2 regions of the Paenibacillus marinisediminis genome follow, and region 2 is predicted to be linked to the other one. Evidence: predicted binding sites of a transcription regulator. Region 2 holds the regulator's gene; the other holds the start of a gene.
What was found. Region 2 encodes CtsR, which represses protease genes until heat stress. Its sites were predicted from a motif close to ATGGTCAATAAAGGTCAAACA; they were not measured.

Region 1 (23,264 bases), on a different contig from region 2:
GGGCGTGCCGCGCCGGAGGGGATACACATTCGCGCGCGACTGAATTATCGCGGCATGCTGCGGGTCGAGCAGGACGAGCATATTGGCGAGTCGCTCTGTCAGCTCAGCGACGAACTGTGGGAGGCGGACTTTGAACTGCCAGCCTCGGAGTATGAGTGGGTTGTACGCTTCATGTACGGCTTAGGGACGGATGCTGAGGTGTTAGAGCCTGCGGCGCTGCGTGAAGCTGTACGAGACATGGCGAGACGGGTTGTGGAGCAATACAGCAATGAATCGGATACTAAACACTGATATTCATTAATCTGGGAGGTTGGCTCAGGCATGAATCAATTGATCCAAACTTATGATGAAGCAGTAGACGTAGTTAAGAAGATGGGAATACTGCCGCTTACCCCGCTTATTCCGAATTATCCATCGCTGGAGGGCGTAACGCCGAAGGAGCAGTGGTATACGGATTCCGACCAAGATCCTTGGCGTTGGCGTGTGAGATTCGCGGGGGATGGCCATGCCGCGTACGGCAAGTTTATCAAAAAGAAGTCGGTGTTGATCTCGCGCGAGGTGCTTCCTTGGGTGTATGCGTTGCTAAGCCCAAGCGGAACGATCGAGCAGCGATATGCGAATGGCTTGCTGTCCAAGGAAGCAAAAGAGCTGTACGCCATTATCGCAGATGAGCCTGGGATTGAGACGAGAGCGCTGCGAGCTGCAGCAGGTATGAAGGCGAAGGAGAAGAAGGGCGACTTCGATAAGGCGCTACAGGAGCTGCAGGGGCATATGGATATCGTCATATCTGGTGTGAAGGAGCGGCGCAATGCTGCGGGAGAAATGAACGGCTGGCGCAGCACCTCCTATGAGCCGACGCAGATATGGATGCAGGGAGCAGGGGTTGCTATTGAGCCGATCTCTCGTGATGAAGCAAGCTCGAAGCTCAAGGAGCATCTGACGAGGGTCAGTTCTGAAGAGGCGACGAACGTGTTTGCGAAGATATTTGCTTTATAATCGGAAATAAGTGGTTATATAAAAGGGAGGCCGAAGTGCCTCCCTTTTAGCTGTTTTTAGTAACTTTATGCTCATATGGACTTTAATCGCAAATGTGCGGCTTATGGTGATACATTTTCCAAGATAAATCGTTTAATGGGGTGAAGGGAGAGGGAGGGAACCTATGAGATCGTTCCTGGAGTTGTACGATGATTATTATGATGACGTATATCGATATGTGCGCTTTCGGGTCGGGGATGTCTGGGATACGGACGATATCGTGAGTGATATATTTCGGAAGTCGTTTGAGTCTGCTCGGAAACAGGGCGGAACGGTTCCTGAGTACGATCGGGCCTGGCTGTTCACGATTGCCCGCAATCGCATCATCGATCATTATCGCCAGAGGAAGGATGTTCCTTATGGACAAGATCCGGAAGCAGCGGGTTATGAGCATATCCCTGAGTTATGTGCGGAGACGGGCGTGGCTCATGAGTGTTTGCAGAAGGCGTTAGTGGCGCTCCCACCTGAGGATCGAGAGTGTGTTCAGATGAAGTACATGCTTGATCTATCCTATGAAGAAATCAGCAGAATCACTGGGAAGGACGGCTCGTGGCTGCGAACGCGCATGCAGCGGGTGCGGAGGAAGCTGTCAATCTGGATCGAGAAATGCTTGGGGGAGGTGTGAGCGATGGAGAAACAACCGGATATCGAGAAGCAGTTGCGGGAGCTGCATCTGAAGATTCCTGTCAATGGCAAGCTGAAGGCTGAGCTGAGAAACGAATGGGTACAGGGCATGGAACGTGATGAGCAAGGTGAGGCGCAGACAGCCAGGGCACGATGGACGCGGTCGAGAATGTGGCGTTATGGCTTGAGTGCCGCGATGCTCGTGCTCGTGACAGCAGCAGTCGTGCTGTGGACCAGCAGTGAGGTAGCCACGCAGCGAGTGTTTGCGGCTGATCTGAAGGTGACACCGGTATTTGACACCATTCAGCAGCTTGGTCTAGATCCGGCCTCATCCGCCGTGGCGGCTGGCGATGTATTGTATGTGTCTGTTCCTCAGGAGGGTATCTATAAGCAGGAGGGGTTAAGTGTTGAATTAATCGTGCCAGGCGTTGATATTAATTCGCTGACGACATCCCCGAATGGTAAGGAGTTAGCCTATGTGAAGGCGGGGGGATTGTATGTATATAATCTTGTTGAGCGAGAAGAGCGGCAGATAGGTGCTTCACGGGACTATATAGGAGAGCTTGCATGGTCTCCAAGCAACAGCAGGCTGTTGGCTGTTAGAGGGCGGTCTGTTAGTGCTAATGCTGATGTTGTTACTCATGAGATCTGGGAGATTGATGCCGCATCTGGTGAAGAGCGGTTCCTAGTTGAGGGCAGTCACCCTGCGTACAAAGGCAATGCGGATAGTATCCTTTATGAGCGTGAAGGCAGCATATATGCATGGGATGTGAAATCAGAGCAATCGACGTTTTTTACGGAAGGTACACAGCCGGTAGTTTCATCTGACGGTAAATATGTTCTGTATGTGCTCGAAGAGGGAGATTTACGTATGCAGAATTTGTGGGTGGCTGATATCGATCTGCAGACGCGGCAAAGATTGAGTAGCAACTTCAGCTTACCAGTGAGTAATGATTGGTCGTGGGACGATGTTGATCAGTTTGCGGATGAACCACAGCGACCGTATTTCACAGTGGAAAATGTGACATGGAGTGCGGACGGCAAAGACATTATCTATTTCCAAGCTGCGTATGCTGATCCTAGCCGTCGTCAGATGGTCCATCTGACGCTTGGTGACCATAAGCCGACTCCTCAGGATACGGTGTCGCATATGGCGGAGGCGCTTATCTACCGGGATGAGGCGTTGGCGCATCAGTATTTTAGCTTCAATCCGGGGTATATGAAAGGCACATCCCCTCGTCAAGTTGATTATCGAATCCATAAGGTCGAGATGGAAACGAACGGTCGGGCTGTGATTGAAGCGGATATGATGTACTCGTATCAGTATCCCTATTACAGAGTGGCGAGCAAACGATTTGTTCTATCCCGAGATCCAGATCGAGGTTATTTAATTGATGAGATGGAGGAGATATCCTCAATTGCCATGTCTCCGTGGGATGAAGGAGATATTTATATAGATGAGGACGGAAAAAAGGGCAGTTTAGTGTTGGCTCTGAACGATGTTCCTGTAGACGAAGGCTGGAGTAACAAGGAATTCACGCAGCTGCTCTATGATACGTCCGATCAAGGGGAAGCTCTCTGGTTTATGATAAAGCAGGAAGTAACTGCAGGAGAGCGGTTGCGTCTGATGAAGGCGGATCTAAAGCAAGGGACGTTTGAAGCTTATGGATGGATTGACGGCGCGCTGCATTCTAATGTGCTTTATCGTGATTCGGTTAGCGGTTATGCTGCCGCTGTAGTGCAGTTGGCGGATGGCAGCGACGATATTGTGCTCATCTCGACGACTGATGCTAACGCGCCAATCTTGACTATGCGTGAGATGCTTCAAGGTGAGCAGCCGAGCGAGCTGACGATCCGTCTGTTCAAGGAAGGCAAGCTGATCTTCGCTGGCGTGGTCGGGGAGAGGGATGTATTTTACACGTACAATGTTGCTGAGCAGTCGGGTAAGTAATTTCTCGTTAACTCCACTCCTGTGAGTGGTGGCGATGAGTGCTGTGACGGAGGGGATCTGCGTTATCTCTTCCGCAGGGGTGTGGCCAGCCAGGTTGACTGGGAAAGCGACTTGGTTTTCATGATCACTAATATTGAGATTGCTGATTATATCTTTAGCCAGGTAAGTTTGTGGAGTCAGATTTTTTGGGTGCTTTTTACTGCAATTTGTGTTGAGCATACAACGATAGTCTGCTTAGCGGACACACGATCCTTTATTTTCAGTAAAAATCAACATTTCACCATGCTCGCGGACCGTGGTTCCGTTATCTGTGAACAATCGACGTAGAACTGCCCGTTTTGAAGCAAATAAGGGCTTCTGAGTCCGGTAAACTTCAAATGTTCTGTTTTTTTGTGAAATAGCGGCTCCTGTGTCCGATTCCTCAACGGAAGAGGCTGATGCATGAATCAGGTTACTGTTACAGTTGTGCGAAAGCGGTAATTCCCCCGTTACAGCACTCCCACAAGCACGCGCGCGGGCTGTAACGGGTAAAATCCGCGTTATCTCATCCGCGGATTGGTTCGAGCCAGCCAGATAGGCGCCGAAAGCGGTGAATACCCCGTTACAGCCCGCCCAAGAGCGCGCACGAGGGCCGTAACGGGCAAAACCCGCGTTTATCTCATCCGCCGATTGGTTCGAGCCAGCCAGATAGGCGCCGAAAGCGGTAAATCCCCTGTTACAGCCCTCCCATGAGCGCGCGCACGATGTAACAGGTAAAACCCCCGTTAACCCTTCCGCGGAGCGGGGCGCCCTACCCGGAATCATACACATAAGCGTCCGCTCACAAAAAAAGAGGGGCGCGATGCCCCTCTATACACTACCTTCGTGCAAATTATCCCGATACCACTGTAGTATCCTTAGCTGCCTTCTTAGAGGCGGCTGTTTTCGTGTTGGAGCCGAAGAGCATCCATGACCACGAGAAGCGCGACAAGAGTCCTACGATGATCCAGGAGGCTGCTAGCGCTACGACAAATCCGCCGATCACGAAGATCGGATACAGCGTAGGTGATCCCCCATGCCAAGGGAACTTGCGATAGACGAGCAGGATCACAGGATGGAGCAAGTATATCCCGAAGGATACTTCGCCCAGATGATTCAACAGGCGTGTCCAGGCTCCTTTGGCGCGACGTTGTATCAGTGAACTGATCTGAATGAGAATGAGGCATGATAACAAGCTGTGAATGTTAAACAGCGCTTCGTATCCCAGTGAGTTCATCATCCATATTCTAAGGTTGTACCAGTACCATACTTGAACATGCGCGAGCGCTATAACGAGCCAGCTGAGCCATAATACGAAGTTCCACCATTTATGAGCCTTAGTAGCGGCTGGGTTGAACAGCGATTGGAGCCAAGCCTTGCATCGATCCCAGTTGATACCTATGTAGGATCCCAACATCCAAAAGCTGATATAAGACAAGAAAATGCTGCCTTTCTGCGGTACATGCCACTCATATTTATTTATGAGAATGAACGCCCATTGAATAGCAAGACCGATAACGATACTGTACTTCACAAATGTCTTAGAACGAGCGGCCATTAGATGAAGCGGGAAGAGTATGTAAAACTGTACGAGAACAAATATGTAATATAAGTGCGCATATGCGGATCCTGTGAGCAGATCCTCGACAAGGGCGCTAAGCGTCTTCATGTTCAATTGAACACCGTCGCGCATCACCATAATCAAAGCGAAGTAGCAGAGAGAGGCGATAAAGTACGGCACGAGTATGAACTTTAAGCGCTTGCTGTAAAAAGATAAGATGTTCGAACGTTTCAGTCCTTTATCCGCATAGTTATAGAACAGGACGAATCCAGTTAAGAATATAAAGGACGGGACCGCGAATTTAGAAAAAATGTTGGCGAATACATACCCATAATACAAGCTGGAAGTCTGCATATTGGCCACAGCCTGTGACGTTGCGTGAATCATCAGAACGGCTAAAATGGCGATCGCCCTGTAGAAAGATAGATATTCTATCTTCTCTCTTCTCATGTCAATGAACAACCCCTTCTATAAGCTTAGAGCTATCTATGGTACGTAAAACAAGGATACGGCACATTAAAGTGCCAATAAGGACAAACTATGTATAAACCAGCGCCATCCTCTATCATATAACGATGAAGTAAGAATGTCGTTAAAAGTTCGACATAGACTGAGCTATAACCTGCAAAAAACTTACTTTTTTTTGAGGTATTGATCTGAGTGCAGCTGCAGAGCAAGCTTTCAGCCAATTTTTTAGCTGATGTACGCTCTAACCTGCAACATTTTCCAAATCAGGCCCGTCTAGTCAATAGTTAAAAATTCCAATCGAATTAGTATCGGAGGGGTTCACATGAATACAGGGTGGAAGCGCCCATTAGCGGCGGCAGTACTAGGTGTTGCGCTTATATTCGGAGCAACTGGCGGGTTGGGCTGGAGCCAACCTAGCGTAGTGGAAGCGGCAGGTGATAGTATGCGTAATGTAGTTTCGGTAAATGGAATCGGAAGCTTGGAGCTGGACCCAGATATAGCTTACGTGAATATGGGCGTCATGACCAATGCCGAATCGGCAAGCAAGGCACAGGAGTTGAATGCGGCTGCATTCAATAAGGTGTATAAAGTGCTGACTGAGACGTACGGCATTAACGCGAAGGATATCAAGACGACTGAATTCTCCGTTCAGCCGCAGTATCAGTACAAGGAGAATCAAGAGCCGAAGGTTGTCGGCTATAACGCTGAGCATATGATCAAGGTGAATTATCGCGACATGAAGAAACTTGGCGAGTTGGTGGACGCGGCATCCAAGGCAGGAGCTAACCGCATTAACTCCATCAGCTTTGATGTGGAAAATCAATCAGGTGCTGAGACTGCGGCGTTAGAGCAGGCTGTTCAGCATGCGAAGAAGAAGGCGGAGGCGCTTGCGAAGGCTGGAGGACGTCAACTGGGCGCGGTGATCTCCATTACGGAAACGAGCTCCGATTATCGTCCGGTGCAGATGAACTATGACATGTTGGCTGCCAAGGCGGATTTCGCTGAGATGAAGTCAGCTCCGCAAGCAGGTCAAGTGCAGCTGCAGACGAGGGTGCAGATTGATTTCGAATTGAAGTAAGAACAGGTTAATACGATAGCTCAACCTATGCTCCAATATATGAAATAAGCATGAAGGCTCCTGATGCGTCAATGTCGGGAGTCTTTTATTTTTAGCCAAAAATGCTTTAAATTAGGGGGTAATTACCCTTTAGATGGCACAAATACATGAAATTCTAACTAATTCATGTATGGATATGTCGAATTTACACAAAACTAGTTGTAAGAGCAGTCAAAACAATGTATATTGAATATGCAAAAAAATTAATGCTGGGACGAGCAAGCCATACCAATGGATATGGCTTTTTTTAATGATATTGTATGACGTTGTCTACCGACGACGGGAAGGGGTTGATGTACATGATTGGTCTGGAAAATGTGGAAAAGCATTTTGCTGGGCACCCCGTTGTTCATCCCTTGTCTTTGACAATCGATGAGGGGGAGTTTTTAACGCTGCTCGGACCGAGCGGATGCGGAAAAACGACGATACTTCGCATGATTGCTGGATTTGAACAACCAACATCGGGTATTATTCGTCTCGATGGAGAAGATGTTACCCAATTGCCGCCGAACAAGCGGAATTTGAACCTGGTGTTTCAACACTATGCATTGTTCCCGCACATGACCGTGCAGGAAAACATTCAGTTCGGTCTGAAGATGAAGAAGATTCCGGCCGCTGAACAAAAGGAACGCATCGCTGAAGCGATCCGATTGACGCAACTTACAGCGTTTGCGAATCGCTACCCGCATCAATTATCCGGCGGTCAACAGCAGCGTGTTGCGATAGCTCGCGCCATCGCAAATAAGCCGAAAGTGCTGCTCCTTGACGAGCCGCTTGGCGCACTTGATTTGCAATTGAGGAAGAACCTGCAGGCAGAGCTGAAGCAGCTTCAGCGCAGTTTGGGAATTACCTTCGTATATGTTACGCATGACCAAGAAGAAGCGATGATGATGTCTGATCGAATCGTTATTATGAATAACGGTCGTATTGAACAGGTCGGTTCTCCAAAAGTTATATATGAACGCCCGGAGACGTTGTTTGCAGCTACGTTTATCGGTGAGAACAATATCTTCCATGAAGACAAGCTATTCTCAGTTCGTCCTGAGCGGGTACGTGTGTTAACGGATATCGAGGATGCTTCAAGACGCGGTACGATTCAAGATATCGTTTATCTCGGCAATATTCATAAATTAATAGTTCATCTAGATCAAGAGCAAGTCAGCGTTACAAGCGTGCTGGACTTTACAGATACACGGGAATGGAAGATCGGTCAGCAAGTTAGACTGACCTGGGATCCTCAGGATGAGGTGACAATCGGGCTATGAAGAAGCGCACATTAGGTATTGCCTCACCTGTCCTGTTGTGGTTTAGTTTCTTCCTAGTCATCCCGATGATTGCGGTGTTTGTCATCTCCTTTATGCAGCGTGACAACTTAGGAAACATCGTGTGGAGCTTTACGCTAGACAATTATGCGCGATTCTTTGATCCGCTGTATCTCAGTATTTTCTGGGATACCATTGTGTTGTCTGTAGTTACGACAGTTTTGTGCTTATTGATCAGTTATCCGCTGGCGTATTACATTACAACAGTTGGTCCTAAGGCTCAGAAATTTTGGCTCATCGGCATAACGATCCCATTCTGGATCAATTTCCTCGTCCGTACGTATGCTTGGGTTATGATTCTGCGGACGCAAGGCTTCCTGAATAATGGATTGTTGAGCTTAGGTCTTATCGATGAACCGTTGCAATTGCTCTATACGGAGGGCGCTGTACTGCTTGGTATGGTGTACACCTTCATTCCATATATGGTGCTGCCGATCTATGTTGCCTTGGAGCAGATGGATCGTCGCCTGCTGGAAGCGGCAAGCGACCTGGGCGCGTCAAACTGGCGCTCCTTCTGGCACATCACGCTTCCTCAGACGAAGTCTGGCATTATGACGGGCTCGGTACTCGTATTCGTTACGACGACCGGGATGTTTGTCGTCACCGATATTCTCGGCGGCGCGAAGTCGCAGATGATCAGCAACGTGATTCAGAATCAGTTCTTAGGCGCGCGAGACTGGCCTTTCGGTTCTGCGTTATCGATCATCTTTGTCATCAGTTCGCTAATCATTATTGGATTATTCAACCGCGCCATGCGTTCCAAGTACGAGGCATCTAAGGAGGCGAGGTCATGAAGACAGCATCAAAACGCAAGAATCCGCTGTTATCGATTCACTCGTACCTGATGCTTGCCTTTATCTATGTTCCCATTTTCCTGGTCATTATCTTCTCATTTAATGATTCGAGAATGAGCGCGAACTGGGAAGGCTTTACTTGGCACTGGTACGGCTCGCTGTTCCAGAATGACAATGTGTTAGAAGCGCTCAGCAACAGCTTGAGCATCGGATTCACATCAACTATTATTTCGACGTTGCTTGGCACCCTGGCGGCATTGGCGCTGCGCAATATGAACAGCAAAGCGCGGGTCGGCTTCGGGGGCCTGATGTATATGCCAATCGTTGTACCTGAGATCATTATGGGCTTGTCGCTGCTGATCCTGTTCAGCCAGCTCCATGTTCCGCTAGGTAAGCTGACGGTTATGATTGCGCATGTTACGTTCAGTACATCATTCGTATATGTTATCGTATCTTCAAGGTTAGAAAATATGGGCAAGCAATTAGAGGAAGCAGCCAGCGATCTTGGAGCAACAGAGTGGCAGACCTTCCGGTATGTCACTCTGCCTTCAATCTGGCCAGGCATTGCGGCTGGAGCGTTGATTGCGTTCACGCTCTCCATTGATGATTTCATCATCAGCTTCTTCGTAGCGGGTCCGAATTCGACGACTCTGCCGATCTATATTTACAGTTCTGTGAAGCGGGGGATCTCGCCTGAGATCAACGCTCTGTGTACCATCATGATATTTGTCAGCATATTGCTGATTATTCTGGCACAGTGGCTTCTAAACCGCGGCCAGGGGAATAAGCGCAGCTCCGTGCTGCCATTCTAATACTTTATTTTTTTCTATGAGAGGGGTAGTAAATTGAACAAAAAATGGTTTGCGGTCGTATTGGCCGGATTGTTGGCACTTACTGCGCTTACGGGCTGCGGTGAGAAGAAAGAGACTCTGAACTTATATAGTTGGGTTGACAACTTCGATCAGGACATGATTAAGAAGTTCGAAGAGGAGTACAACGTCAAGGTTAACTATTCTTATTTCGCTAACAATGAAGAGTTGCTGGCTAAGATTAAGGCTGGCGGTTCGGATTATGATCTAATCCAACCTTCGGATTATATGGTTTCTAGTATGATTAAGCAGGATCTTCTTGAACCGCTTAATATGAACAATATTCCGAATTTCCAATACGTTGCAGACACATTTAAGAACCCTGCATATGATCCAGGTAATAAATACTCCATTACCTACACATCTGGCGTCACTGGCATTGCTTACAACACGAAATACGTGAAGGAAGATATCGACAGCTGGGCTGATCTGTGGGATGAAAAATATAAAGGTAAAGTGCTGCTCTTAGATGACAACCGCGAAATCATCGGCATGGCGCTGAAGAAAGCCGGAAAGTCTAACAGCTCCAACAACGATGAGGATATTCTAGCTGCTGTAGAGGATCTGAAGAAGCTTGTACCTAACGTGCTTGCGTTCGATACGGACAGCATCAAGCAGAAGATGATGCAGGAAGAGGGCTGGATCGGCACTGTATGGTCCGGTGATGCGGCATTTATCGCTGCTGAGAATCCAGATGTGAAGTTCGTTGTACCTAAAGAGGGCGCTACGATCTGGTCGGACAACTACGCGATTCCAAAGGGTGCGAAGAACAAAGACCTTGCTGAGAAGTTCATCAACTTCATGCTGGACCCAGAGAACAGCGCGAAGAACTACGAAGCGATCGGATACAGCAACCCTGTAACGGAAGCGAAGAAGTATCAAAGTGAAAAGTACAACAGCAACACGATGATTAACTTGTCTGAGGAAGAGCTTTCCCGCACGGAATGGCTCCTTGACGTAGGTGACAAGATTCAATTGTACGACCGTCTCTGGACAGAGTTGAAGAGCGGACGTTAAGCTTAAGTTATACGTGAAGCATATATGCAATCCCTTGCTTGGAGCCTGTTAATGAGGCTTTGGGCAAGGGATTTTTGTTTTTCGCTACTCGAAGCTTATTCAGTCTTTATGAAATTTTAAGGTTCAATTCAGTTTGATTTAATGTACGGGCGTTATTCTAATTATGGACCGAATGACAGATGACGATTTTCGAGGGAGGGTTGCCGCGCTAGTTCATATCCTTGAGTAGTAGGATTTGATCCGATGATCAAGGGATCCGTTTTATCTTTCTCATGGTTTACAGTTTACCCCTAGAACATATATTGACCGCATCGTCTCGTGAAACGATGCGGTCCTTTTTTTGTCTGGACAATTACCTATGGAGATTAATGACTATATACAAAAATCTAATGTGGCACAAAGTTCAATATGTTAGGATAATGAAGTAATGATCATATGAAGCAGTATAATTTATAATATTAAATAAATTCGGGGGGGTGTTGCCGGTATGCTGAATTGGAAACGGAGTAGGATGCGTGTAGTAAGCACATTCACCTTAAGCATCATACTGTGCGCAATGCTGCTGTCTCAACCCGTGAAGGCTGAACCTAAGCCTCAGGCTGATGATACATATCATATTGTTGGATTAGGAGACTCTATCACCTTTGGTTACGAGCCAGGTATGTACGATGATGCGACGCGCGAGCTGCTGCGTCCCACATACGGTTACGTAGATCGCCTTTATGAGCAAGCGTTGATTCATGGCCGTGCCGCGATGGTCAATTATTCTATACCCGCACTGACAAGCGCTGGCCTGAGGCATATGATGGAAGCGGTTGAAGCTGGGGCTAACGTGAGAGTGTATGACCTTCAGCCGGACTTGAAGGGCTTGAACTTGCCAGACGTTGTGTTGAATGTTGCCGAGATTCAAGCAGATCTGCGGCGGGCTGATGTGATTCCGATAACGATAGGCGGAAACGACGTACTTTGGCTGTTGAGCGACTGGCAGAATAGTCAGCCGGCACAATTGGTGAAGAGCGTAGAGGAATGGTTTGATACATATACAGACAATGTCGCTGCGATTCTGGCGGCGATCCAGCAGATAAATCCAGATGCGATGATCATTCTCGCAGATCAATATCAACCGTTTCCTTCCTTCGTGATGGATAAGGATAATTATGCTAAACTGCAGGAATTGACAACAGCTTACTCAACCACAGTCGCCCAAGTGGCACGGGATGCGAATGAAGGCGGCATGAACGTGAAGGTCGTGTCGCTGGCGCAGCGATTTGAAGGCAAGGAGCTGCTCATGACACATATGTTAAAGGGAGATATTCATCCGAATCCACGCGGTTATGAAGCGATCTCTGAACTGTTCGCGGAAACGATCTGGGGTGAATATCGTCCATTAAAGGCACCTGCCGCGGGCAAACCGATGAACATTATCGTTCAGGGTGAGATTATGGATACGCCTTATAAGCCGATTCTGCTGCAAGGAAAGAATTATGTCTCGGTCAAGGATATCGCGAGTGCGATTGGTGCTGAAACGACATGGGATAGCAAGGATTCCAGTATAACGGTCTCCAAAGAAAATAATGTAGTGGTCATGAAGGTAGGATCGTCTTCCGTGCAAGTCAATGAGACGAAGGTTGATGCGGGTGCGCCGGTGTTCCTGCACAAGGTCGGCCATGAAGCTAAGACGTATGTTCCACTCAGTCTCCTGAGTACGGGTCTGGGACTCGACGTTCAATACAGCAGCAAGCTAAGGACGGTATTTATCAATCTCTAATAATAGCCAAGCAAAAGCCCGCATCGTATCTGCTCACGATGCGGGCTTTACTGTTACCGGCTTAGATCAGGTGCTTCTCCAACACTTGATCGACAAGACCATAGGCTTGCGCTTCATATGCCGTCATAAAGTTGTCGCGGTCTGTATCCTTCTCAATACGCTCTAACGGCTGACCAGTGCGCTCGGACAAGATCTGATTCAGCTTATCGCGCATCTTCAGGATGCGGCGAGCGCGAATCTCGATGTCGCTTGCTTGACCTTCTGCTCCGCCAAGCGGCTGGTGAATCATGACTTCACTGTTAGGCAGCGCGAAACGCTTGCCCTTCGCGCCAGCGTTAAGTAGGAACGCGCCCATCGAAGCGGCCATACCGACACAGATCGTAGAAACGTCTGGTTTAATATGCTGCATCGTATCGAATATCGCCATGCCTGCTGTAATAGAGCCGCCAGGGCTGTTAATGTAAAGATGAATGTCCTTCTCTGGGTCATCTGCTGCTAAGAACAGAAGCTGAGCAATGATGGAGTTAGCTACTACATCGTTGACCTGTGTTCCCAAGAAGATGATGCGATCCTTTAAGAGACGAGAATAAATATCGTAGGCACGTTCGCCGCGATTCGTCTGTTCGACAACCATAGGTATTACACTCACGTATACCCCTCCTCAGCTTCAATATAAACCATTTATACGACCCTTAAACGGTTGGAAATTAGAATTAATTTCTCTAAGAGCCATAATCCTATAATAACGAAGATGAGGGTAAAAGTCAAAGATAGTCAAACTCTAGTTTGTCCTTATTTATGAGCTGTATTCAGCAAATATCTAAGAATATATGAAAAAAACATCTCCAATCTTCTCCCTATGCGTGAGGAGACGATCGAGATGCTTTCGATCTTAGTAGCCTTCAATATTCATACGTTAACTTCATTATCAGGCATCAACGAGAATGGTATGGCGCGCCCGCAAGGAATCGAACCTTGATCTCAGGCTCCGGAGGCCTACGTCATATCCATTGGACCACGGGCGCTTACAACATCCTTCTTACAAAAATGATGCATTTTTTATTATAGTGGAATCATGCTAAAAGTGCAACCGTTAACTTTTTATGGAAGAGTGCCGTTTGCCATTAATGAAGTGTATTCTTTATGTCGTTAACTTCAGACCGATGATCCCTACGACGATACAGACGAGGAACATCATCTGAGTGCGGTTGTACTTTTCCTTAAACCAGAACATGCTGACTAATGTAATGCCGACCGCACCGACCCCAGCCCATACCGCATAAGCGACACCTGCAGGAATGACCAGCATGGCTTGCGTAAGGCAGAAGAAGGATAGGACAAGACCCAGAGTCATCACGATCAACGGCGTCTTTCTCTTAAATCCATCTATATATTTCATAGCGATCACGGATATGATTTCTTCAAGACCTGCGATAATCAATAAGAGCCATTCCATAATTAAGCCTCCTCCTTATCCTTCGTTGACAGCTTCATGCCTATGATGCCAACAAGCAGAATAATCAAGAAAGCAATCTGAGGCAGGGAATAAGGCTCTCCAAGCGAGATGCCTATAATATAGGTGCCTATCGTACCAATCCCGACGAACACCGTGTACGCGATTGCGACAGGCAGCTTCTTATAAGTCTGAATCAGCAAGACATAGCTGATGGTGATCAATGCGAATATTCCAACCCATTCCATGGGTGTTGAAGCGTACTTAAGCCCCGATGCCCATACAATCTCGAGTGCTGCGGCTATAAGAACTAGAATCCAAGCCAAAATCATCTTCCCCCATTCATGTTGTTTCACTAATCTGCAGCGGATGATGATTAAGAACGATACACTTATACGGTTCGAATCACGCCTAACGAGCGTTCCATTGCTTGCAGCAGTGTTTCCTTAATGATGTTAATGTCCTTTTCAGATTTCCCTTGAGGGATATCTACAAAATGAGCAGTCTCTGCCGAAACCTCTACCATGTTGATAAGCATGCGTACCATATAAGGAATATGGTAGTTTACTTCGATCTCTCCCTGATCCAACGCTTGCTGAACCTGTTCTCGGAACCAGATATAGTACGGTTCATAGATCTCCTCCCATCGTGGGAAGGAATGATGATACGCAAGTCCGGAATAGCATAGCAGGATAACCTCCTTGAAGACCGCGTTCATCTCAAAGGTTGCATTTATAATGGCATGCAGCTTGTCCGACAACTTGGTTAACCCAGCGGTGTCCTTCTGGATGCGGCTGAGCAGCTGCTGCAGGATATGGTCGGCTACGGCGGGAACGAGATCATTCTTGGTTGGAAAATAGAGATAGAATGTCCCTTGCGCTAATCCCGCGCGTTTGACAATATCGCTGACAGACGTCTGTTGAAACCCTTTTTCCATAATGAGAGATAGGGATGCTTGAAGCAGTGCTTCTCGTTTCACTTCTTGTTTAGGTTTCAATCAACAGTTCCTCCCTCAAAAATGACTGACAGTCATTCATTTATATGCTAAGTCTATGCTTCTTACTGGACGAAGTCAATTTCGGTTAATCGTGGCTAATCACGGTTAATCCTGATTATCGGTGATGGGCATACCATATGGATGTGTTTCCTCCGACATACGCCTGCTTCCTTCATTAAATTTTCACAAGTTATGGGCGGGTATGCACATTTCATATGTCAGCGGGACAACCCTGAAATCCCTTGCTGCAGCAGGGATGAATAAGTTTGAAGCTAATAGCCCATTCTAGATGCGGGATACTTGCAACTTGAAGGAATTTTAGGTAGAATAATGGTGGGACATAAAATGTGACAGAGGGACATTTTGAGTCCAGTCATCATCTACACAGTTTCTGGGAGTGCAGGAGTGGAGAGAATTGCGTGAATGGTTAGAGATAAATAAACGTCTGCTGCCCGACCTATTGGAACTGTTGAAGAAACGCTATACAATTCTGTACCAGATCATGATGTCGGATATGATTGGTCGTCGAACACTGGCTGCATCCTTACAGATGACAGAGAGAGTATTGCGGGCCGAAACCGACCTGCTGAAAGCGCAAGGTCTCATTGAGACAGAGACCGCCGGCATGCGTATCAGCGAGGAAGGACGCAAGCTTGTCTTGCAGCTTGAACCGCTTATGCGGGAATTGCTTGGTACGCGTCACCTGGAAGAGGCTATTCGCGAGGCCTATGGGTTGAAGCAAGTCATCGTCGTTCCCGGCGATTCCGACCTCACCCCGGCAGTCAAGCAAGAATTGGGCGGAGCAGCATGCAATGTCCTCAATCGGTGCATAAGCAAAGATGATGTAATTGCTGTAACCGGCGGATCCACATTGGCCGCTGTAGCAGATCAACTAACGAACTCAGCACCCCATAAGGGGAATTGGTTCGTACCTGCAAGAGGCGGTTTAGGTGAGAGCTTGGAATATCAAGCGAACACGATTGCTTCTATGATGGCGAAGCGATACGGCGCACAGTATCGATTGCTGCATGTGCCGGATCTGATAAGCGAAGATGCATATCAATCGCTGAAGCAGGAGCCTAACATTCAAGAACTGTTGCGTGTCATACGCGAAGCCCGAATCGTCATTCACGGCATAGGCGACGCGCTTATTATGGCGAGACGCCGCAAGGTCGATCCGAATACGATCGACTCCTTAAAGAGTGAAGGCGCAGTGGCCGAAGCATTCGGTTATTATTTTGACCGTGACGGGCATGTTGTACATACGATGCTCACATTGGGATTGCGTCTAGAAGACATATCCCGAACAGAGGTCGTGATCGCCGTTGCAGGCGGTAAGAGCAAGGCAGAATCCATCGCCGCTGTATTAAAGGCTGGTCATGAGAGCATACTCGTGACAGACGAAGCCGCAGCGAATGAGATTGCCAGACTAAGTGGTCTCGACGTGCCTACGAGCCGTCTTGAGCAATAAATAACATTTCAAACACAAGGAAATGGGAGGAATCATCAATGGTTAAAGTTGGTATTAACGGTTTTGGACGTATCGGTCGTAACGTATTCCGTGCAGCATTGAACAACTCTGAGGTAGAAATCGTAGCAATTAACGATCTTACAGACGTTAAAACGCTCGCTCACCTGTTGAAATATGACACAACTCAAGGCACTCTTGATGCAACTGTAGAAGCTAAAGAAGGCGCTTTGGTTGTTAACGGTAAAGAAGTTAAAGTATTCGCTGAGCGCAACCCAGAAAACCTTCCTTGGGGTTCTGTAGGCGTAGAAATCGTTGTTGAATCCACAGGTATCTTCACAGCGAAAGAAAAAGCACAACTTCATATGCGCGACACAGTTAAGAAAGTTATCATCTCCGCGCCAGCTACTAACGAAGATATCACAATCGTTATGGGCGTTAACGAAGACAAATATGATGCTGCTAACCACAACATCATTTCCAACGCATCTTGCACAACAAACTGCTTGGCGCCATTCGCTAAAGTAATCAACGACAAGTTCGGTATCGTTAAAGGTATGATGACAACTGTTCACTCCTACACTAACGACCAAAACGTACTTGACCTGCCGCATAAGGACCTTCGTCGTGCTCGTGCAGCAGCTGAAAGCATCATTCCTTCCACAACTGGTGCAGCTAAAGCAGTAGGTTTGGTTCTTCCAGAACTGAAAGGCCTATTGAACGGTATGTCTATGCGCGTACCTACACCTAACGTTTCCGTAACTGACCTCGTTGTTGAACTGAAACAAAACGTTACAGTTGACGAAGTTAACGCAGCTCTTAAAGAAGCAGCTAACGGAGCTTTGAAAGGTATCATGAACTACTCCGATTTGCCGCTTGTATCCCGTGACTACAACGGTGACCCAGCATCTTCTACAATCGATTCCTTGTGCACTATGGTTGTAGGCGACAACATGCTGAAAGTAGTTTCCTGGTACGACAACGAGTGGGGCTACTCCAACCGCGTTGTTGACTTGGCAGCTTTCATCGCAGCTAAAGGCCTGTAATATCATAGCTTAAACAATCAAAGAGGGGACACCGCCGGAGAAACCCGTGAGGGTCTCCTCTTTCATTCCATATAGGCTTTATTTATATGTAATATTGAACACAAGTTGGCTTGGTGAAGACACTTCCCATTTCCTTATTGGTAGAAGTATATAAACCAAGTCTCTTACAGATATATAACCATTTTTAGAACCGAACACCTATATATAGATGATGATTCCATCAACCATTGCATAGAAACAGATATAAACCATACAAGATCAATAACCGAGTATCAGGATTCGATAGGAGGAACATGGAGATGAACAAGAAGAGTGTACGTGATGTGGACGTAAATGGTAAGCGCGTATTTGTACGCGTTGATTTTAATGTGCCGCTTGAAAATGGCAAGATTACAGATGACACACGGATCCAAGAAACACTGCCTACGATCAAGCACTTGATCGAAAAAGGCGCGAAAGTGATACTGGCGAGCCATATGGGCCGTCCAAAAGGTGAAGTTGTAGATTCTATGCGTTTGACGCCTGCGGCAGCTCGTCTGAGTGAACTGCTTGGCAAGCCGGTGAAGAAGCTGGACGAGTCCATCGGTGAGAATGTGAAAGCTGCGATCGCTGAGATGAACAACGGTGACGTTGTTGTACTCGAAAACGTTCGTTTCCACAAGGGAGAAGAGAAGAACGATGTGGAATTGGCGAAGCAATTCGCAGAACTAGCTGACTTGTTCGTGAACGATGCATTTGGTGCAGCACACCGCGCGCACTCTTCTACAGAGGGCATTGCTCATCATATCCCTGCAGTAGCAGGTCTCTTGATGGAGAAAGAACTTAGCGTATTGGGCAAAGCTCTATCCAATCCAGAGCGTCCATTCACAGCAATCGTGGGTGGATCCAAGGTTAAAGATAAGATCGATGTTATCAATAAGATGCTCGAAATCGCTGACAACGTGATTATCGGCGGCGGATTGGCTTATACTTTCTTCAAGGCTCAAGGCTATGAGATCGGAGACTCCTTGTTGGATGAGTCGAAGCTGCAAGAATCTCTCGGATTCATGGAGAAAGCGAAAGAACTCGGCAAGAACCTGTACCTCCCAGTTGATATTGTTACTGCTGACGATTTCAGTGCTTCCGCGAATACAAAGGTTATTAATGTTGAAGAAGGTATTCCTGCTGGTTGGGAAGGTATCGACATCGGACCGAAGACTCGTGAGATCTATGCTGATGTAATTAAGAACTCCAAGTTAGTTGTATGGAACGGACCAATGGGTGTATTCGAGATTGATCCATTCTCCCACGGTACTCGCGCGGTGGCTGAAGCTTGTGCGGAAACGAACGGCTACACAATCATCGGCGGCGGCGACTCCGCGGCTGCAGTTGAGAAGTTCCAATTGAAAGACAAGATGAACCATATCTCTACAGGCGGCGGCGCTTCCTTGGAATTCATGGAAGGCAAAGTATTGCCAGGCGTTGTTGCATTGAACGATAAGTAATTGAGTAAACAGGCGGCAGCTCTCGGGCTGCCTTCTGAATGAGGAGTGAAACAAGTGAGAAAACCGATCATCGCAGGTAACTGGAAGATGTTCAAGACGGTGCCTGAGGCTGTGGCATTCGTTGCTGACGTTAAAGGCAAAGCAGAAGTTGAAGGCGTAGAGAGCGTAATCTGCTCCCCATTCACGAATCTGCCGGCATTGGTCGAAGCGGTTAAAGGCACGTCCATTAAGATTGGCGCTCAAAACCTGCACTTCGAAGATAACGGCGCGTTCACAGGTGAGATCAGCGGCGTTATGCTGAAGGATCTCGGCGTTGACTATGTGATCATCGGACATTCCGAGCGTCGCGCTTACTTCTGTGAAACAGATGAGATCGTGAACAAGAAAGTTCATGCATCATTCCGCCACGATCTGACACCTATCGTTTGCGTGGGTGAATCGCTCGAGGAGCGTGAATCCGGCAAGACAAACGACGTTTGCAAAGTGCAAACAGTCGGCGCATTCCAAGGCGTATCCGCTGAGCAAGCGAAAGAAGTTGTCATTGCTTATGAGCCAATCTGGGCAATCGGTACTGGCAAATCTTCTTCCGCTAAAGATGCTAATGAAGCTTGCAGCTACATCCGCAGCGTAGTTCGCGATCTGTACAATGATGAAGTAGCACAAGCTGTACGCATTCAGTACGGCGGCAGTGTTAAACCTGAGAACGTCCGCGAGTATATGGCGGAAAGCGATATCGATGGAGCTTTGGTAGGCGGCGCAAGCTTGCAGCCAGCATCCTACATCGCTCTTGTGGAAGGAGCGAAATAAGATGTCTACTCCAAGACCGGTAGCACTTATTATCATGGACGGTTTCGGTCTACGCGACACAGCTAACGGCAACGCAGTCGCACATGCGAAGAAACCGAACTATGACAAATACATGAGCATGTTTCCGCATACGACGTTGACAGCTTGCGGCGAAGCCGTTGGCCTTCCAGAAGGTCAGATGGGCAACTCCGAGGTTGGACACTTGAATATCGGCGCGGGCCGCGTCGTATATCAAGACTTGACTCGTATCACGAAGTCTATCCGCGAAGGTGAATTCTTCGGGAACGAAACATTGCTCGGCGCTGTGAAGAACGCAAAAGACAACAACAAGGCCCTGCACATCTACGGCTTGTTGTCTGACGGCGGCGTTCACAGCCACATCAACCATACACTTGCGATGCTCGAGCTCTGCAAGAAGGAAGGCTTGACTGAAGTTTACGTGCACGCGTTCCTGGATGGACGCGACGTTGCTCCAGACAGCTCCCGCGGATATGTCGAGACGCTGCAAGCGAAGATCAAAGAGCTTGGCGTAGGTAAGATCGCAACGGTTCAAGGCCGTTACTATGCGATGGACCGCGACAAGCGTTGGGAGCGCGTTGAGAAGTCGTACCGTGCGATGGTATACGGCGACGGCCCTAAATATCGCGATCCAATCGAAGCGATCACGAAGTCTTACGAGCAATCCGTTTACGATGAGTTCGTAATGCCTACGGTTATCGTTGACGAGAACGATCAGCCGGTCGGCTTGATCCAAGACGGCGATTCGATCACTTTCTTGAACTTCCGTCCTGACCGCGCGATTCAATTGTCGAACGTGTTCACGAACCAAGATTTCCAAGGATTCGATCGTGGCGAGAAGTTCCCTAAGAACTTGTACTTCGTCTGCTTGACGCTCTTCGCTGAGACAGTCGGTGGATATGTAGCCTACAAGCCGAAAGAATTGGACAACACGCTTGGTGAAGTTCTCGTACAGCACGGCAAGAAACAGCTTCGTATCGCTGAGACGGAGAAGTACCCGCACGTTACGTTCTTCTTCAGCGGCGGTCGCGATGTTGAACTTCCTGGCGAGAAGCGAGTTCTGATTCCTTCTCCTAAGGTGGCAACATACGACTTGAAGCCTGAGATGAGCGCGTACGAGGTTGCTGAAGCAGCTGTGAACGAGATCAATTCGGATCAGTTCGATACTATCATCTTGAACTTCGCTAACCCTGATATGGTTGGTCACTCCGGTATGCTGGAGCCAACAGTCAAGGCTGTTGAAGTGACAGATGAATGTATGGGTAAAGTAGTTGAAGCTGTATTGGCTAAAGGCGGAGTTTGCTTGATTACAGCCGATCACGGCAATGCGGATATGGTATTTGATGAGCAAGGTCGTCCATTTACTGCGCATACGACGAACCCAGTACCTTTCATCGTAACAGATGCTAATGTACAACTGCGTGAAGGCGGAATCTTGGCGGATATCGCGCCAACAATCCTTGACTTTATGCAGCTGCCTAAGCCTGCTGAGATGACTGGCGAATCGATGATTAAGAAGTAAGGCAGCAGCTCGAACACGAACGAATGAACATGCCGATGAATGGGTGAAACATTTTGCGGTATGCTACAATAAAGCTAATTCATGACATTAAAGGAGATTGAACGATTATGACAATGATTATGGACGTATACGCTCGCGAAGTACTTGACTCTCGCGGTAACCCTACAGTAGAAGTTGAAGTTAAATTGGAATCCGGCGGCTTTGGCCGTGCAATCGTACCTTCCGGTGCTTCCACAGGCGCTCACGAAGCTGTTGAGCTTCGCGATGGCGACAAAGGTCGTTACATGGGTAAAGGTACTGAGAAAGCTGTAGCTAACGTTAACGACATCATCGCTCCAGAAGTAATCGGTATGGATGCTCTTGATCAAGTAGCTATCGACCGTTTGATGATCGAATTGGACGGAACACCTAACAAAGGTAAATTGGGCGCTAACGCAATCCTAGCTGTATCCATGGCTGTAGCTCGCGCTGCTGCACATGCTCTTGATGTGCCTCTTTACACTTACCTTGGCGGATTCAACGCTAAGCAATTGCCAGTTCCAATGATGAACATCATCAACGGCGGCGAGCATGCTGACAACAACATTGACGTACAAGAGTTCATGGTACTTCCTGTAGGTGCTCCAAGCTTCAAAGAAGCACTTCGCATGGGCGCTGAGATCTTCCATAACTTGAAATCCGTATTGCAATCCAAAGGCTTGAATACAGCTGTAGGTGACGAAGGCGGCTTCGCTCCTAACCTGTCTTCCAACGAAGAAGCAATCACAACAATCATCGAAGCAATCGAAAAAGCTGGTTACAAGCCAGGCGTTGACGTATTCTTGGGTATGGACGTTGCTTCCACTGAGTTCTACAAAGACGGTAAATATACACTTGCTGGTGAAGGTAAATCCTACACATCCGCTGAGTATGTTGACCTTCTTGCTTCTTGGGTTGAAAAATATCCAATCATCACAATCGAAGACGGTATGTCTGAAGATGACTGGGATGGCTGGAAATTGCTTACTGAAAAATTGGGCGACAAAGTTCAATTGGTTGGTGACGACCTCTTCGTTACAAACACTGAGCGTCTTGCTACTGGTATCGAAAAAGGAATCGGTAACTCCATCTTGGTTAAAGTTAACCAAATCGGTACACTTACTGAAACATTCGATGCAATCGAAATGGCTAAACGCGCAGGCTACACTGCGGTTATCTCCCACCGTTCCGGTGAGTCCGAAGACAGCACAATCGCTGACATCGCAGTTGCAACTAACGCTGGCCAAATCAAAACAGGTGCTCCTTCCCGTACAGACCGCGTTGCGAAGTACAACCAATTGCTTCGCATCGAAGACGAGCTCGGCGGCGTATCCCGTTATGAAGGCTTGAAATCCTTCTACAACTTGAAAAAATAATTGGCTTAGCCAATAGCAAGAGCCCACATCCTACCCAGAGCGGATGTGGGCTCTTTTTCATGTGTGCGCTGGATGGATGATAGATGATGTACGGTACAAAGAGCTCAAAGTGATCAGGATTGTTGTATAAAGTGCACCAATATGAGCTGCAAATGACCTAGTTCCATAGAATTGTTGTACAAAATACAACAATGTCTAGCGATTAATCATGAAATGAGGGGGAATGGATGGATTATGTTGTATAATGTACAACAATATCCCTATTATCGTGGATCATTTTAAGTATTGTTGTATTGCGTACAACATTTTACCGAATATGTTGCCATTCATCTTGCTGGATCAGTTATGGGCTTGTCGTCTGGAAATCAACACATGCTGAGGAGGGATTTGTAATGTCTATGAGTGACGGGGAAATACGAATTCGCCCGGTGAAGGAAGAAGACTTGTATGAGCTGTGGGAATTCGGGTACAAGGAAGAGTCGCCGGAATGGAAGCGATGGGATGCGCCATATTATCCATTGGAGAGAATAA
Region 2 (9,216 bases):
GGATACAGCCCTGTTTCATACTTTTAGGAAGAATGCTTAGATACTAGCTCTTCAGAGTCCTTGCGGGACTTTCGACGGCGTCGGTTGAGCATTCTAACGTTTTTTTTTAAGCCGAGCAGCGCGTATAATACGAGCGGCACAAATATCAATTTAGGTGTCTGTTCCGGCTTCCACAGCGCGATGGCAACGGCGAACGCGATCACAAATGGAGTTATCCAGATCGCCTTCTTCGGGATACCGACCTTCTTGAAGTTCGGATAACGAACCGTGCTGACCATCAGATACGATACGAGCAGCATAGCTACAATGAGATATGGAGCCGCAATATCATCGCTGAACAGTGCTAGTGTACATACGACACCGCCTGCTGCCGGGATGGGAAGGCCCACGAAATAGCCTGGGATACCATCAACAACATTAAAGCGAGCAAGGCGCAATGCGCCGCATATCGGGAATATGGCAGTCACGATCCACGCCAATGCCGGCGGGTTCACATCGCTAAGCGCTGTCACATACATGATAAATGCTGGCGCAACCCCGAAAGAAATAACATCGGATAATGAATCCAATTCCTTTCCGAATTCGCTCTGCGCATTAAGTGCTCGAGCCACTCGGCCATCAAGACCGTCTAACAGCATCGCGATAATGACCATCAGTGCTGCCAAGTTATAATCATCATGAAACGCAAGCATAATGGCAATGATTCCGAGAAACAAGTTACCGATCGTAAACAAGCTCGGAATGGACTTTGTAATCATAGGTTCACCTCTGGATTTACTATGCCCAACGTCTGTAATTTCATATTTGGTAAATAAGATCTAAGATTAAATCTGTCTGTCAATAAATACCTGTTCTTGGATTCGCTTCAGACCTTCCTTGATGGTGCGGGCACGCACTTCACCAATTCCGTCAACTTCGTCCAACTCTTCGATCGTCGCCATCATCACTTGAGGCAGCGAGCCAAAGTTGTCAACCAGGTTCTGAATGACGACGTTCGGCAAACGCGGGATCTTGCTCAAGACACGATATCCTCGCGGTAAGATAGGTTCATCTTGAGTAGCCTGTGTAGCCGGGTATCCAAGCATACGAACCAGATGGTGGGCGTCAAGCAGTTCATCTTGTGTACATTTCTTCAACTGTGCAAGAATATCTCGAATCTTCTCATCGCTATTCTCACGAGCATAATCTTTCAATAGCAGCCATGCATCGTCCTCTGTGTTGCTCACAAGCTCTTCTAGCTGCATGCTGATCAATCTGCCTTCGGTTCCAAGTTCGTTGATGAAACGCTTGATCTCCATCTTAATACGTAACACCATCTCAATCCGTTGCATAACATTGACAACATCATACAGTGTTACCAACTCTTCGAACTCCGAAGCGGTTAAATTGGTCAACCCTTGCACAAGAACAACTTTATATTTTTCCAATGTCTGAATCGCTTGGTTCGCCTTCGTTAGTATAACACCAATTTCTTTAAGCGAGTAGCGCAGGCTTCCTTGGTATAGCGTGATGACATTCCGTCTCTGGGATATCGACACGACGAGCTTGCCTGTCTGCTTCGCCACACGCTCCGCTGTACGGTGTCTAATTCCCGTTTCAATCGACGGTATGGAGGAGTCAGGAATGAGCTGAGTGTTCGCATACAAGATACGTTTCATATCCTCACTCAATATGATGGCACCGTCCATCTTAGCAAGCTCATATAAGTAACTCGGTGAAAAATCACAGTTAATGGAGAAGCCTCCGTCTACAACTTCCATTACTTCAGGGCTGTACCCCAGAACGATCAGCGCTCCCGTCTTAGCGCGCAATACGTTCTCCAGTCCTTCACGAATCGGTGTACCCGGCGCAACAAGCTTGAGTAAGTCGTTGATGATATCTATTTTATTTTGCGTCTCTTTCATTCTCTATATATGCCCCCTAACTTAACGCCGCAGTTAATGCTTCTGCAACGGTATTCACCCCGATGATCTCAATATGCTTAGGCTGTGTCCAACCACGCAAGCTATTCTCAGGCATAATAATTCGCTTAAATCCGAGCTTCTCCGCTTCCTTCACTCGTTGTTCCGCTCGTGAAACAGCACGAACCTCACCTGTTAACCCGACTTCGCCAATGACGACATCAAACGGCTGGGTCGGCGTATCACGAAAGCTTGAGGCAATCGCGACAGCTATTGCTAGATCGACAGCAGGTTCATCCAATCGGATACCGCCCGCTACGTTCACGTACGCATCTTGATTCTGAAGGAACATCCCCATCCGTTTCTCCAACACGGCGATAATGAGTGCCAGTCGATGATGGTCGATTCCAGTCGCCATTCGACGTGGCGATGGAAAGTTAGTCGCTGCTACCAAGGCTTGCATCTCAACGAGTACTGGACGAGTACCCTCCATACTTGCAACAACGATAGAACCTGAAACACCAAGCGGACGTTCTTGCAGAAACAGCTCGGAAGGATTCTTAACCTCAACGAGCCCGCCTTCGGTCATGTCGAATATCCCCATCTCGTTCGTAGACCCAAAACGGTTCTTCACTGCACGCAGAATCCGATACGAATGATGTCTTTCACCCTCAAAGTAAAGCACGCAATCCACCATATGCTCCAACAGGCGCGGTCCTGCTATCGCGCCTTCTTTGGTTACATGACCTACAAGAACGGTGGCAATGCCTCTGCCCTTGGCAACCCGCATAAATGCACTCGTACATTCACGAACCTGCGCAACACTTCCTGGCGCGGATTCTACTGAGGGCTGGTAAACCGTTTGAATGGAATCAATGATAAGGAAATCCGGCTTCATCAAATCAATTGCTTCTTCAATATATTGCAAATTCGTTTCACTTAATACGAATAATCGTTCCGACAAGGACCCCAGCCGATCAGCTCGAAGCTTGGTTTGACGCATGGATTCCTCACCAGATACATACAATACCTTCAAGCCGCTGCCAGCGACCGCATTCGATGTTTGAAGCAGCAGCGTGGACTTTCCGATTCCAGGGTCACCGCCAACCAGAATCAGCGAGCCTGGGACGATTCCGCCGCCTAATACTCGATCCAATTCGGATATCGTTGTGCTGACACGCGGTTCACGACCACTTTCTATATGTATGATGGGTTGTGGCTTTTCTTTCGTCTGAGTGAGGGTCGAGGATACGCCGGTGGTCTTAACGACGGTTTCACGCTCTTCCACCATCGAATTCCATTCATTGCATCCTGGGCATTTGCCCATCCATTTAGGGGATTCATATCCACATTCTGTACAATAAAACTTGGTCTTGACCTTGGCCATGACAGCCAACAACTCCTGTCTAAAAGCTCAATAATTTCAAGTTTACCACTTTTAAAGAGTGGTGGAAAGAAGTGTGACAAAAAAACGGGTCCAGAGGACCCGTTTTTCGCTGCTAAATATGAGGAATTGACCGTTATTCGTGAATTATCGCTATATTTGAGCAATTATGTTGTAACTTCAGGTTTAACTTCGTTGTTTAGGACGACCAGTTGGCCTTCCTGCTCGTCAATCGTTACCGAATCTCCCTTAGTTATCGTGCCTCTCAGGAGTTCTTCGGACAATCGATCCTCGATGTGCTTCTGAATCGCGCGACGTAATGGACGAGCTCCATAAGCTGGATCATAGCCTTCCTTAGCCAAGAAGAGCTTCGCTTTATCCGTGAGCGCAAAGTTAATGTTCTGTTCGTTCAGACGCTTCTTCAGATCGTCTGCCATCAAGCTGACAATCTCACCGATGTGCTTCTCATCAAGAGAGTGGAATACGATAATCTCGTCGATCCGGTTCAAGAACTCAGGGCGGAAGCTCTTCTTCAGCTCACCCATGACTTTATCCTTCATGTTGTTATAGTCACGACCGGAATCTTCCGTTGCCGTGAAGCCAAGTGTCGTATTGCGTTTAATCGCTTCAGCGCCAACATTCGATGTCAGAATGATCAACGTGTTGCGGAAGTCTACAATTCGTCCCTTGGAATCCGTCAGGCGTCCGTCTTCCAGCACTTGAAGCAGGATGTTGAATACTTCTGGGTGAGCTTTCTCAATCTCATCCAACAGTACGACGGAATAAGGCTTGCGACGTACTTTCTCCGTCAGTTGTCCGCCTTCTTCATAGCCTACATATCCTGGAGGCGCCCCAACTAGACGTGAAGTGGAATGCTTCTCCATATATTCAGACATATCGATGCGGATTACGGCGTTCTCATCACCGAACAGAGACTCGGCAAGCGCTCTGGCCAGCTCTGTCTTACCGACACCAGTAGGTCCAAGGAAGATGAAGGAGCCCATCGGACGCTTCGGATCCTTAAGGCCTGCACGTGCGCGGCGGATTGCACGGCTGACTGCTTTAACAGCCTCGTCTTGACCAATCACGCGCTTATGCAGAATATCTTCCATCTTCAGCAAGCGTTCCGTTTCTTCTTCCTTCAGCTTAATAACCGGGATTCCCGTCCAGTTCGCTACGATCTGAGCGATGTCCTCAGTTGTTACCTCGGAGTCCATACGACCTTGCTTCTCTTTCCATTGGTTGCGCACAGTTTCAAGCTCTTCGCGCATCTTCTGCTCTGTATCACGCAGAGCAGCAGCTTTCTCGAATTCCTGGCTCTGTACGGCAGCATCCTTCTCCTTACGGATATCTTCAAGACGCTGCTCAAGCTCCTTCAGATTCGGCGGAACCGTATACGAATTCAAGCGAACCTTAGAACCAGCTTCATCGATCAGATCGATCGCTTTATCTGGCAGAAAGCGGTCTGTGATATATCGATCAGACAGCTTAACCGCATGCTCAATCGCTTCATCCGAGATCTTCACACGGTGATGCGCTTCGTAACGATCACGCAATCCCTTTAGAATCTGGATCGCTTCTTCCGGAGTAGGCTGATCAACTGTGATCGGCTGGAAACGGCGCTCCAAGGCAGCATCCTTCTCGATGTATTTGCGATATTCATCCAATGTCGTCGCACCGATACATTGCAGTTCGCCGCGAGCAAGGGATGGCTTCAAGATGTTAGAAGCATCAATCGCGCCTTCTGCGCCGCCCGCACCGATCAACGTATGCAGCTCATCGATGAACAATATAATATTTCCCGCTTGACGAATCTCATCCATAATTTTTTTCAAGCGATCTTCGAATTCGCCGCGATATTTCGTTCCGGCTACGACAGAACCCATATCGAGCGTCATTACACGCTTATCGCGCAACGTTTCGGGAATCTCATTCTGAATGATCTTCTGCGCCAGGCCTTCTGCGATCGCAGTCTTACCAACCCCAGGCTCGCCGATCAACACAGGGTTGTTCTTCGTACGGCGGCTAAGAACTTGGATCACGCGTTCGATCTCCTTGCTACGGCCGATAACCGGATCAAGGTTGCCTTCCTTCGCGATCGCCGTCAAGTCACGCGCTAAGCCATCCAACGTTGGTGTGCTTACGTTCTGCGGCGTGCCATGATGGCTGGACACCGCTTCGCTGCTGCCAAGCAGCTGGAGCACTTGCTGGCGCGCTTTGTTCAAGCTGATGCCTAAATTGTTAAGCACGCGCGCAGCCACGCCTTCACCTTCACGGATTAGGCCAAGCAGGATGTGCTCGGTACCGACATAAGTATGACCGAGCTTGCGCGCTTCATCCATCGACAGCTCGATGACTTTCTTCGCACGCGGCGTATACGCAATATTCGTAGGCTGCTCTTGACCGCGGCCGATGAGCGATTCCACTTCGTCTTGTATTTTATCGAGGCTCAAACCCAGAGCGACCAGCGCTTTCGCAGCAATTCCTTCACCTTCACGAATCAGACCGAGCAATATATGCTCCGTACCGATATTGTTATGTCCCAAGCGGACTGCTTCTTCCTGGGCCAGTGCCAGCACTTTCTGTGCTCGTTCTGTAAATCTACCAAACATCATCCACTTGCACCTCCATTTATAATGAATAATTTATCTTTCAATAAGAACAAGCTTTAGTTATGGTTACTAATCATATCTCAACCATTCTGTCGTTCCTTGCCCAACATCTCACGAACGAGTCGAGCACGATAAATATCGCGTTCATCCGCATTCATCTGTCTATTATAAATATGCTGCAGGAAGCCAGACTGGCTCATTACCATTAATTCATTCAACATCGTAGGGGATACTTCCTTCAATATCTGAAGATCTGACCCCAAACGAATATCGGACAAGCGCTGCGCGGCTTCCTTAGACTCCATAATCGCCGCATGCTTCAAAATACCGTATGAACGGCACACCTTATCCGTGATTCGTGTGATATTATCTTGACGGAGCTGTTCCCTGGCATTGCGCTCATGCTCAATAATTTGCTTCACGACTCCATATAAATTATCGATAATTTCCTGCTCCGTTTGACCAAGTGTGATCTGGTTTGATATTTGAAACAGGTTGCCGATCGCTTCGCTGCCTTCTCCATACAAACCGCGAACCGTGAGTCCGACTTGAGATACAGCCTGCAGGATTCGATTAATCTGCTTCGTAAGCACAAGCGCAGGCAGATGCATCATAACCGAAGCGCGAATACCGGTACCCACATTTGTCGGACAACTGGTCAGATAGCCATGCTTCTCATCAAAGGCATATTCCACCTGCTGTTCAAATATATCATCAATCACATTAGCCGCTTCCCAAGCTTCTACAATTTGCAGTCCTGGGTACAGACATTGAATGCGCAGATGATCCTCTTCATTGATCATGATGCTGACAGATTCATCATCCTTCAGGATCAGTCCGCCGTTGCGCGACTCATTCGCCAGGTTCGGGCTAATCAGATGCTTCTCAACCAGCACCTGCTTCTCCATATCATTTAAGTCAGACAACCTCATCATCTGAAAATGTCCCAGCTCTTTGAACTCAGGAGTCTCTCCTACCTTCGATAATAGCATTAGCGATTCCTGAGACTGCTGATTAGTCGCCAACAGTGGAAATGGCAGCCCATGTATGTTGCGAGCGATGCGGATACGGCTGCTGATGACGATGTCGCTGTCTGGCCCTGTTCCGCGCATCCAATCGCTTACTGGCTGTTCCATAAAAGAATATGTGGTCATTCGCTACCTCCTCCTTCAATGAAACGGAGTTCCGTCTTGTACGATTAAGTCCATGTATGATCAACTGAAATAGAGAGATGAGAATAGCAAGTGCAGATTGTACTTTAATGACTATTCATAAGATCATTCATTGGATGCCTGTGTATCCTTAGAGCACATCTCTTGCTCCAAATTGCGAATCCGGTCTCTCAATTCCGCTGCCTTCTCAAACTGTTCATGCCGGATACTTTCATGAAGCTCATGTCGAAGCTCTTCCAACTCACGCTTACGTTTCATCAACCCACCGCTGCGTCTTGGTATCTTCCCAACATGAACGGTGTTCCCGTGAACTCGTTTGAGCAAAGGATCCAAGCGTTCACCAAATGATACATAGCAGTGGTCGCACCCGAAGCGTCCCATTTTACTAAATTGTGAATACGAGATCCCGCAGTTATCACAGCGAGCCGTTTGCGATTTAGCAGGCGATTGTCCAGTTGTATTCGACTGTGCAGCTCCACCTGTTAAGTCAAAATCGAGCAAGCCAGACAACAGATTATGAATGGAGAATCCGTTAGGCGCGCCTGGGATAAGTTCGCCTTTCTCACGTGCGCAGCTTTCACAGATGTGAATCTCTGTCTTCTGTCCGTTAATAATCTTCGTAAAATGCAATGTAGCCGGCTTCTGACCGCATTGTTGACACAACATCTAATCGTTCCTCCTCCTGATCCAGCGTTATGAACGCTTTGTTGTTCAAGCTTTGTGAACGCCTGTGTCCGTTACTAACTCTTCAACCTGACGCCACCCATGTACACAGCTATAATTTGGATTGACCTAGTAAGGTTAGCAGCATCGCTTTCAGCAATCGGGCGCGTATCTCATCTCGATAAGGAAGCTTCAAGGCAAGGGTATCGCGAGACATAGCCGCACGAAGCAGATTGGCCTCTCGATAGGTGATGACCTCAGCCTCTTCCAAACGATATATGAGTCCATCTGCCGCCCCCTGACTTATACAGTCTCCAATGGTATCGCACACATGGGTCTGAATCGTTTGCTGAGCCGGAAGGGATATTCGCTGAATACGAACATAACCGCCGCCGCCTCGCTTACTCTCAACCAAGTAGCCCTTTTCAAGGGTAAATCGCGTATTAATCACGTAGTTGATCTGTGAAGGTACGCATGAGAATTGCAGCGCCAGATCGTTTCGTTGAATCTCAACTGCACCTTCTTGACTATCCATAAGCAGCAGCTTAAGATGCTGCTCAATGAGATCGGAGATGTTTCGCATGTTCACTCTCCTTCCCGTCTATGTTACTCACATCATTACCTGCTGAAGAGAGATATACCTATATAAGGTTTAACCATCTTATCGACTGGTTATTCGATAAAGGTCAGTATTCGTTGACTTTGACTTTCTTTGACCTTGATTATATTATATGCCATTTCATTATATTTGACAATATTAATTATGCAGTGTATCTGGTTGGATCAGCGAACTTATACACTGTTGCGCTAGCGCGTGATCCGGGCATCACAAGGGTAAAATGTGCGGATGTACGCGTGACTCCACTGCATGTTAACTCATATACGGATATATGGATAGCTTGGCTAAGATGCAGCTAGTGCACACAGTTTGACCAATACTGGTAATACGGTATTTCCCTGTTACAGTGTGTCTGGGATTGCAGGATTCAGAGATAACAGGGTAAAACCCTCTTATAGGAGTAATCTCGAGTGGGAAATGGGGTCAGCGAGTGTGATAACTGGGTTTATCCCGGTTAGAGCGAGCTGCATGCCACTGGCTTACTGAAATAACGGGGAAATTACCTCTTAGGGAATAACAAGGCGATCACTATGGAGTCAATGGGTGCGATGATGCTGTCGGAGTACACAGGTTATTGCTTGGTATACGATGCGATATCTAGGATATCGAGATCTGATGGAATGTCACAAGGATGCATGGGAGTATTCTTAAATTTCGAGTATATTCGTCATTTGCTGCATACAGCAAGTGTGGGATTTCAACTTTCATATGTTCATTCACGTCAAATTATGAACACACTTATGCACAGATGCCTTAGATATTGCTCTAATATTTCTTAATATCCTCTTGGAAAATGTGAACAATCGAAGACCTTTCCACAAATGGTGGATAAAAAGTGGACATGTGAGTGGATATGTTGCTAAGT

Region 1: the regulator CtsR is predicted to act here: its motif matches at 13,305-13,325, upstream of clpP (ATP-dependent Clp endopeptidase proteolytic subunit ClpP).

The regions. Positions count from the first base shown of each region.
Region 1 is NZ_JBTGUH010000014.1:42,570-65,833, forward strand. It holds gene ACXX53_RS20770 (helix-turn-helix transcriptional regulator) at 1-291, shown strand, start outside; gene ACXX53_RS20775 (AlkZ-related protein) at 322-996, shown strand; gene ACXX53_RS20780 (RNA polymerase sigma factor) at 1,160-1,660, shown strand; gene ACXX53_RS20785 (hypothetical protein) at 1,664-3,610, shown strand; gene ACXX53_RS20790 (acyltransferase) at 4,482-5,639, opposite strand; gene ACXX53_RS20795 (SIMPL domain-containing protein) at 5,980-6,735, shown strand; gene ACXX53_RS20800 (ABC transporter ATP-binding protein) at 7,068-8,039, shown strand; gene ACXX53_RS20805 (ABC transporter permease) at 8,036-8,890, shown strand; gene ACXX53_RS20810 (ABC transporter permease) at 8,887-9,702, shown strand; gene ACXX53_RS20815 (ABC transporter substrate-binding protein) at 9,736-10,776, shown strand; gene ACXX53_RS20820 (stalk domain-containing protein) at 11,264-12,544, shown strand; gene clpP (ATP-dependent Clp endopeptidase proteolytic subunit ClpP) at 12,606-13,193, opposite strand; tRNA gene ACXX53_RS20830 (tRNA-Arg) at 13,495-13,569, opposite strand; gene ACXX53_RS20835 (DMT family transporter) at 13,686-14,000, opposite strand; gene ACXX53_RS20840 (DMT family transporter) at 14,003-14,323, opposite strand; gene ACXX53_RS20845 (TetR family transcriptional regulator) at 14,389-14,994, opposite strand; gene ACXX53_RS20850 (sugar-binding transcriptional regulator) at 15,410-16,465, shown strand; gene gap (type I glyceraldehyde-3-phosphate dehydrogenase) at 16,504-17,508, shown strand; gene ACXX53_RS20860 (phosphoglycerate kinase) at 17,808-18,992, shown strand; gene tpiA (triose-phosphate isomerase) at 19,047-19,799, shown strand; gene gpmI (2,3-bisphosphoglycerate-independent phosphoglycerate mutase) at 19,801-21,339, shown strand; gene eno (phosphopyruvate hydratase) at 21,447-22,733, shown strand; gene ACXX53_RS20880 (GNAT family N-acetyltransferase) at 23,126-23,264, shown strand, end outside.
Region 2 is NZ_JBTGUH010000018.1:780-9,995, reverse strand. It holds gene pssA (CDP-diacylglycerol--serine O-phosphatidyltransferase) at 24-758, opposite strand; gene disA (DNA integrity scanning diadenylate cyclase DisA) at 825-1,904, opposite strand; gene radA (DNA repair protein RadA) at 1,921-3,288, opposite strand; gene clpC (ATP-dependent protease ATP-binding subunit ClpC) at 3,453-5,900, opposite strand; gene ACXX53_RS21960 (protein arginine kinase) at 5,978-7,051, opposite strand; gene ACXX53_RS21955 (UvrB/UvrC motif-containing protein) at 7,175-7,735, opposite strand; gene ACXX53_RS21950 (CtsR family transcriptional regulator) at 7,845-8,315, opposite strand.